2 regions of the Streptomyces sp. NPDC012888 genome follow, and region 2 is predicted to be linked to the other one. Evidence: predicted binding sites of a transcription regulator. Region 2 holds the regulator's gene; the other holds the start of a gene.
What was found. Region 2 encodes HspR, which represses chaperone genes until heat shock. Its sites were predicted from a motif close to TTGAGNNNNNNNNNCTCAA; they were not measured.

Region 1: a site for HspR is predicted at 1,662-1,680, ahead of lon (endopeptidase La). Genes of this name have one in related genera too.

Annotation. Positions count from the first base shown of each region.
Region 1 covers NZ_JBIBBM010000004.1:205,158-208,563, forward strand. The annotation lists gene lon (endopeptidase La) at 1-1,639, opposite strand, end outside; gene ACFY61_RS08350 (sulfurtransferase) at 1,744-2,607, opposite strand; gene ACFY61_RS08355 (hypothetical protein) at 2,604-3,406, opposite strand, start outside.
Region 2 covers NZ_JBIBBM010000020.1:147,492-150,897, forward strand. The annotation lists gene grpE (nucleotide exchange factor GrpE) at 1-423, shown strand, start outside; gene dnaJ (molecular chaperone DnaJ) at 457-1,629, shown strand; gene ACFY61_RS29575 (heat shock protein transcriptional repressor HspR) at 1,631-2,071, shown strand; gene ACFY61_RS29580 (helix-turn-helix transcriptional regulator) at 2,130-3,185, opposite strand.

The DNA of each region.
Region 1 (3,406 bases), on a different contig from region 2:
CCTCGCGGGTGTACTCGCCGGCCAGCCGGCGCAGCGCGTCCTCGCCGAGGGTGACCTCTTCGGCGTCGAGTCCGGCCCGCTCCAGCTGGCGGGGCAGCAGGTGGTCGCGGGCGATGAGCACCTTCTCGTCCTCGGTGTAGCCGTCGAGACGGACGATGTCCATGCGGTCGGCGAGCGCCTCCGGGATGGCTTCCAGGACGTTCGCGGTGGCCAGGAACACCACGTCGCTGAGGTCCAGCTCCACCTCCAGGTAGTGGTCCCGGAAGGTGTGGTTCTGCGCCGGGTCCAGGACCTCCAGCAGGGCGGCCGCCGGGTCGCCGCGGAAGTCGGAGCCCACCTTGTCGATCTCGTCGAGCAGCACCACCGGGTTCATCGAGCCGGCCTCCTTGACGGCCCGCACGATCCGGCCGGGCAGGGCGCCGACGTAGGTGCGCCGGTGGCCGCGGATCTCCGCCTCGTCCCGTACGCCGCCGAGGGCGACCCGCACGAACTTCCGCCCCATGGCGTGCGCCACGCTCTCGCCGAGGCTGGTCTTGCCCACGCCGGGCGGGCCGACCAGCGCGAGCACGGCGCCGCCGCGCCGGCCGCCGACGACGCCGAGGCCGCGCTCCCCGCGCCGCTTGCGCACGGCCAGGTACTCGGTGATGCGGTCCTTCACGTCGTCCAGTCCGGCGTGCTCGGCGTCGAGGACGGCGCGGGCGCCGCGGATGTCGTAGGAGTCCTCGGTCCGCTCGTTCCAGGGCAGTTCCAGGACGGTGTCCAGCCAGGTGCGGATCCACGAGCCCTCGGGCGACTGGTCGCTGGACCGCTCCAGCTTGTCGACCTCCTTGAGGGCGGCCTCCCGGACCTTCTCCGGCAGGTCGGCGGCCTCGACCCGGCCCCGGTAGTCGTCCGCCTCCTCCCCTTCCTTCTCGCCGTTCAGCTCGCGCAGTTCCTTGCGGACGGCCTCCAGCTGGCGGCGCAGCAGGAACTCGCGCTGCTGCTTGTCCACGCCCTCCTGGACGTCCTTGGCGATGGACTCGGCGACGTCCTGTTCGGCGAGGTGGTCGGTGAGCCACTTCACGGCGAGCTTCAGGCGGGCGACCGGGTCGGCGGTCTCCAGCAGTTCGACCTTCTGCTGCACGGTCAGGAACGGCGAGTAACCCGAGTTGTCGGCGAGGGCGCCGACGCCCTCGATGCCCTGCACCCGGTCCACGACCTGCCAGGCGCCGCGCTTCTTCAGCCAGCTGGTGGCGAGCGCCTTGTACTCCTTGACCAGTTCGGCGACGGCGCCGGGCAGCGGGTCGGGGACCCGCTCCTCCACGGTCTCCGCCTCCACCCACAGGGCGGCGCCGGGACCGGTGGTCCCGGCGCCGATCCGGACCCGGCCGACGGCCCGGATCAGGGCCCCCGGGTCACCGCCGGACAGTCGCCCGACCTGCTCGACGGTCCCGAGCACACCCGTGCCCGCGTACGTGCCGTCGACGCGCGGTACGAGCAGCACCCGCGGCTTCCCGCTGCCGCCCAGCGCCTGCGCGGCCTCGACGGCGCCGCGCACCTCGGCGTCGGACAGGTCGAGCGGTACCACCATGCCGGGCAGCACGACCTCGTCATCGAGAGGCAGCACGGGCAGGGTGAGCGATACGGACGTCGAAGCCATGATCTTCCCTCCGGCAGTGAAGTTGAGCTATGCAGGCTCAATGCTTCTGAGGCCGCCGGTGTTCCCCAAGGGGCGTTCGCCCGGGGCGAACGGACGACGGGCCGTCAGGAGCCGGTGGTCACGGGCAGGTCGGAGGGGAGGCCCCACTCCGACCAGGAACCGTCGTAGACGGCGAGGTCCCGGTAGCCGGCCAGGTCGGCCGCGAGGGCCAGGACGCAGGCCGTGACGCCCGACCCGCAGCTGAAGTAGAGGCGGCCGGCGGCCGGTGCCCGCTCGGACAGGGCGGAGCGGAGCCGCTCCGGCGGAAGCATGCGGCCGTCGGGCGCGCGCAGTTCGGTGAAGGGCAGGCTGACCGCGCCCGGCATGTGGCCGCCCCGCAGGCCCGGGCGGGGTTCGGGCTCGGTGCCGGCGAAGCGGCCCGGGCTGCGGGCGTCGAGCACCGCGGCCGCGGGGTCGGCCAGGGCGTCCAGCACGGCGGTGGCGTCCACCACCAGTCCGGGCCGGGGGCGGGCGGTGAAGGCGCCGGGGGGCCCGTCGTACGCGGCGGGCTCCTCCTCGACCGGGAACCCGGCCGCGGCCCAGGCGGGCAGCCCGCCGTCCAGTACGGCCGCGCGGTCGAAGCCCATCGCGCGGAGCATCCACCAGGCGCGGGCGCTGGAGTAGACGCCGGCGCCGTCGCAGACCACCACCGTGCTCGCGTCGTCCAGCCCGAGGCCGCGCACCGCCGCGGCGAAGGCCTCCGGCGCCGGCATGGTGTGCGGGGGCGCGGCGGCGGAGTGGTCGGACAGCTCGCCGTCGAGGTCGAAGGGGCGGGCGCCGGGGATCCGGGCGGGCGCGCCCCGGTTCTCCCCGACGGACGCGTCGAACACGACGAGGCGGGGGTCGCCGAGGCGGGCCGCCAGCCAGGCCGGGTCGACGAGCGGGCCGGGAAGGCCGTCGTGCGGGTCGTGCGGGTCGTGCGGGTTCATCCGGTACCTCCGGGGATGTGGGGCGGACAGGTGCCGGGGCGGGCGTAGAGGCCGATCCGCGCGCCCCGGACGTCGGTCACCGAGCAGAGCTCGAAGTGGGCCACCAGCGTCTGGCGCTTGACCACCTCGCGCGGGTAGGGGTCGCGGGGCTGGTCCGGCGGGTCCATCAGGGCGATCACCCGCGGCGAGGCCACCAGCCGGTCCAGGATGTCGGCCGAGGGCGACTCGGTGCCCCACAGGGTGCGCGAGGACACCGGGTCGCGGTCGAGGGCCACGTCGCGCAGGCCGCCGTACACCCCGGGGGAGGAGAGGAGCCACTCGCGGCGCCGCGCCGGCAGGAAGAGCACGGCGTCGCCGGGCCGGGCCAGCTCGCGGACCGCCGCGGCGGCGGCGAGCGCGTCGTCCTTGCGGCTGTCGGGGGTGCGCAGCCAGAGGCTCCAGGGCAGGAGGGCGGCGGCGAGGGCGGCGGTGAGGGCGGCGGCGAGCGGGATCCGGGCGCGCGCCCGCAGCCGGGGCAGGACGGCGCCCGCGAGCAGGGCCGGTCCGGCGAGGGAGTAGAGGACGTAGCGGTCGACGTACCAGGGGTGGACCAGGGAGACGGTGAGCAGCAGCCCGGCGGGCAGCAGGGCCAGCGGCAGCGCCACCCGCACGAGCGGGCGCGCGGCAGGGCCGGCGTCCGGTGCCCGGGTGAGCAGTCGGGCGGCGGCGAGGGACAACGCGGCGACCACCGCGTACGCCGCCCAGTCGGCGGCGGCCGGCCGCCCCAGCCAGCCGAGCTGCGCCCCGGCCTGCCGGGCAC
Region 2 (3,406 bases):
AACTACCGCCGCCGGGTCGAGCGGGACCGGGTCACGGTCAAGGAGATCGCCGTCGCGAGCCTCCTGACCGAGCTGCTCCCGACGCTGGACGACATCGGCCGTGCCCGCGAGCACAACGAGCTGGTGGGCGGCTTCAAGTCGGTCGCCGAGGCGCTGGAGACGGTCGTCGCCAAGATGGGCCTGATGCAGTTCGGCAAGGAGGGCGAGCCCTTCGACCCGACGATCCACGAGGCCCTGATGCACTCGTACGCGCCGGACGTCACCGAGACGACCTGCGTGGCGATCCTGCAGCCGGGGTACCGGATCGGCGAGCGCACGATCCGCCCCGCGCGGGTCGCCGTGGCCGAGCCCCAGCCGGGGGCCGCGGCCCCCAAGTCCGAGGACTCCGAGGAGTCCGACGACACCAAGAAGGACAGTGAGTAGCCAGAGCGGCTGTACCTGGGAGGAGGGACGTCGGTGAGCACGAAGGACTTCGTGGAGAAGGACTACTACAAGGTTCTCGGCGTCCCCAAGGACGCCACCGAGGCCGAGATCAAGAAGGCGTACCGGAAGCTCGCCCGCGAGTACCACCCGGACGCCAACAAGGGCGACACCTCGGCGGAGGAGCGCTTCAAGGAGATCTCCGAGGCGAACGACATCCTCGGCGACCCCAAGAAGCGCAAGGAGTACGACGAGGCGCGCGCCCTCTTCGGCAACGGCGGCTTCCGTCCCGGCCCGGGCGCCGGCGGCTCGTTCAACTTCGACCTGGGCGACCTCTTCGGGGGCGCCCAGGGCGGGGCGGGCGGCTTCGGCGGCGGCGGCCTCGGCGACATGTTCGGCGGGCTGTTCAACCGGGGCGGCGCCGGCACGGGTACCCGTACCCAGCCGCGCCGCGGCCAGGACATCGAGTCCGAGGTGACGCTCAGCTTCACCGAGGCGGTGGACGGGGCCACGGTCCCGCTGCGGATGTCCTCCCAGGCACCCTGCAAGGCCTGCTCCGGCACCGGCGACGCCAACGGCACGCCGCGGGTGTGCCCCACCTGCGTCGGCACCGGCCAGGTGTCCCGGGGCAGCGGGGGCGGCTTCTCGCTCACCGACCCCTGCGCCGACTGCAAGGGCCGCGGCCTGATCGCGGAGAACCCCTGCGAGGTGTGCAAGGGCAGCGGCCGGGCCCGCTCCTCCCGCACCATGCAGGTCCGGATCCCGGCGGGCGTCTTCGACGGCCAGCGGATCCGGCTGCGCGGCAAGGGCGCCCCGGGCGAGCGCGGCGGACCCGCCGGCGACCTGTACGTCGTGGTCCACGTCGGCGCCCACCCGGTGTTCGGCCGGAAGGACGACAACCTGACGGTGACCGTCCCGGTCTCCTTCGCGGAGGCCACCCTGGGCGGCGAGATCCGGGTGCCCACCCTCGGCGGTCCGGCGGTGACGCTGAAGCTGCCCCCGGGCACTCCCAACGGCCGTACGATGCGGGCCCGCGGCAAGGGCGCGGTCCGCAAGGACGGCACCCGCGGCGACCTGCTCGTCACGGTGGAGGTGGCGGTCCCCACGGCCCTGTCCGACAAGGCCCGCGAGGCGCTGGAGGCCTTCCGCGACGCCACGGCGGACGAGGACACCCGGGCCGCGTTGTTCGAGGCAGCGAAGGGAGCATGAGATGGACGGCCGACGGCGCAATCCCTACGAACTGACGGATGAGACTCCGGTCTACGTGATCTCGGTCGCCGCTCAGCTCTCCGGTCTGCACCCGCAGACCCTCCGCCAGTACGACCGTCTCGGCCTGGTCTCCCCGGACCGCACGGCCGGCCGCGGCCGGCGCTACTCGGCCCGGGACATCGAACTTCTCCGCACGGTGCAGACGCTCTCCCAGGACGAGGGCATCAACCTGGCCGGCATCAAGCGCATCATCGAGCTGGAGAACCAGGTCGCCGCGCTCCAGCAGCGGGTGGCCGAGCTGTCGGCGGCCGTCGACGGCGCGGCCGTCGCCATGCGGCAGCGCGAGGCCCAGGTGCACGCCTCGTACCGCCGGGACCTGGTCCCGTACCAGCCGCCGCAGCAGGGCCTGGTGGTGTGGCGCCCCAAGCGCGCCCAGGACTGAAGCCCTCGCGGACACGGCAGGCCCCCGCCCGGTCACCGGGCGGGGGCCTGCCGCGCGTTCACTCCCCGCCCGGGGCGCAGGCGCCGTTCTCGCCGCCCTCCACGGCCCCGGGGCCGCCCAGGATCCCCGACTGCGCGATGAGGTAGCCCAGCTGCGCGCGGCTGCCGCTGCCCAGCGTCCCGGCCAGCTTGGCGATGTGCGCGCGGCAGGTCCGTACGTTCATCCCCAGCCGGCGGGCGATGGCCTCGTCCACGTGGCCCTCGACGAGGAGCTGGGCGATGGAGCGCTGCACCCCGGAGATCCCGGAGGTGGTCGTGGTGTAGGGGATCTGCTCGGTCAGCGGCGTGGCCCGGTGCCACAGCGCCTCGAAGACGTTGATGAGGTACTCGACCAGGCCCGGGTGGCGGAGTTCCAGGGCGATGCTGCGGTCGTCGCTCACCGGGATGAAGGCGACCGTCCGGTCGAACACGATCAGCCGCGGGATCAGCTCCTCCAGGGTGCGGATCTCGACCTTCCCCGCGGAGATGCGTTCCACGTACGCGAGGGTGCCCCGGCTGTGGCGGGCGGTGTGCTGGTAGAGCGTACGTATGCTGACCCCGCGGTCGGTCAGCGGCTGGTCCCGCTGGAGGGCCTGGGTGAGCACCGGGGCGCTGCGTCCGCCGCCCGGCTGGATGGTGAGCATCTCGGTGTGGCAGTCGGCGGTGGCCAGGTTCAGGGCGGCGTTGATGCGGTCGAAACCTTCGAGCACGGTGATCGCGTGGGTGCTCGCGGGGACCTGGGTGCTGATGGCCAGGAACGGCTCGAAAGCCTCGGTCAGCTCGATGGTGTCGCGCCGCCGGTCCTGGATCTCCCGTTCGATGGGGTGGAGGCGCTGGGCGAGCGCGACGGCCGGGGGAACCGGACAGAGCAGGTTCGCGTCATCCGGATCGGGCTGCAGCAGCGCGAGTTCCAGCAGGCACGGGGCGTTGCGGGTGTCCGACCTGGCGATCCGGCCGCTGCTGAGGGCACGGCTGTAGAGGCGGGCTCCCTCGTCGCAGAGCGCCGTCACTGGGTGGTGATGTGTCTGTTTTGTGCTGTTGATGGTCAAATCTACACCCCCCAGGGTCCTGAACATGCAAGAACATGATGCATCGTCCCTGTGGCATTGACGTGCCCGAATGAGCCATCGTCTTGTCCCGCGGGGGAGCGGATTTTCAAGTGAGGACGAAGCCGACCATGTACAAGAGAATGCTTCGCTCAACGCTTGCCACAGTCATCTTCTCGGCCGTGGCCTGTGGGGGGCTGATCGGAGCGGGCCTTGGTGTAGCGGCGACCCACGAGGTGCGCCCGCCGGAC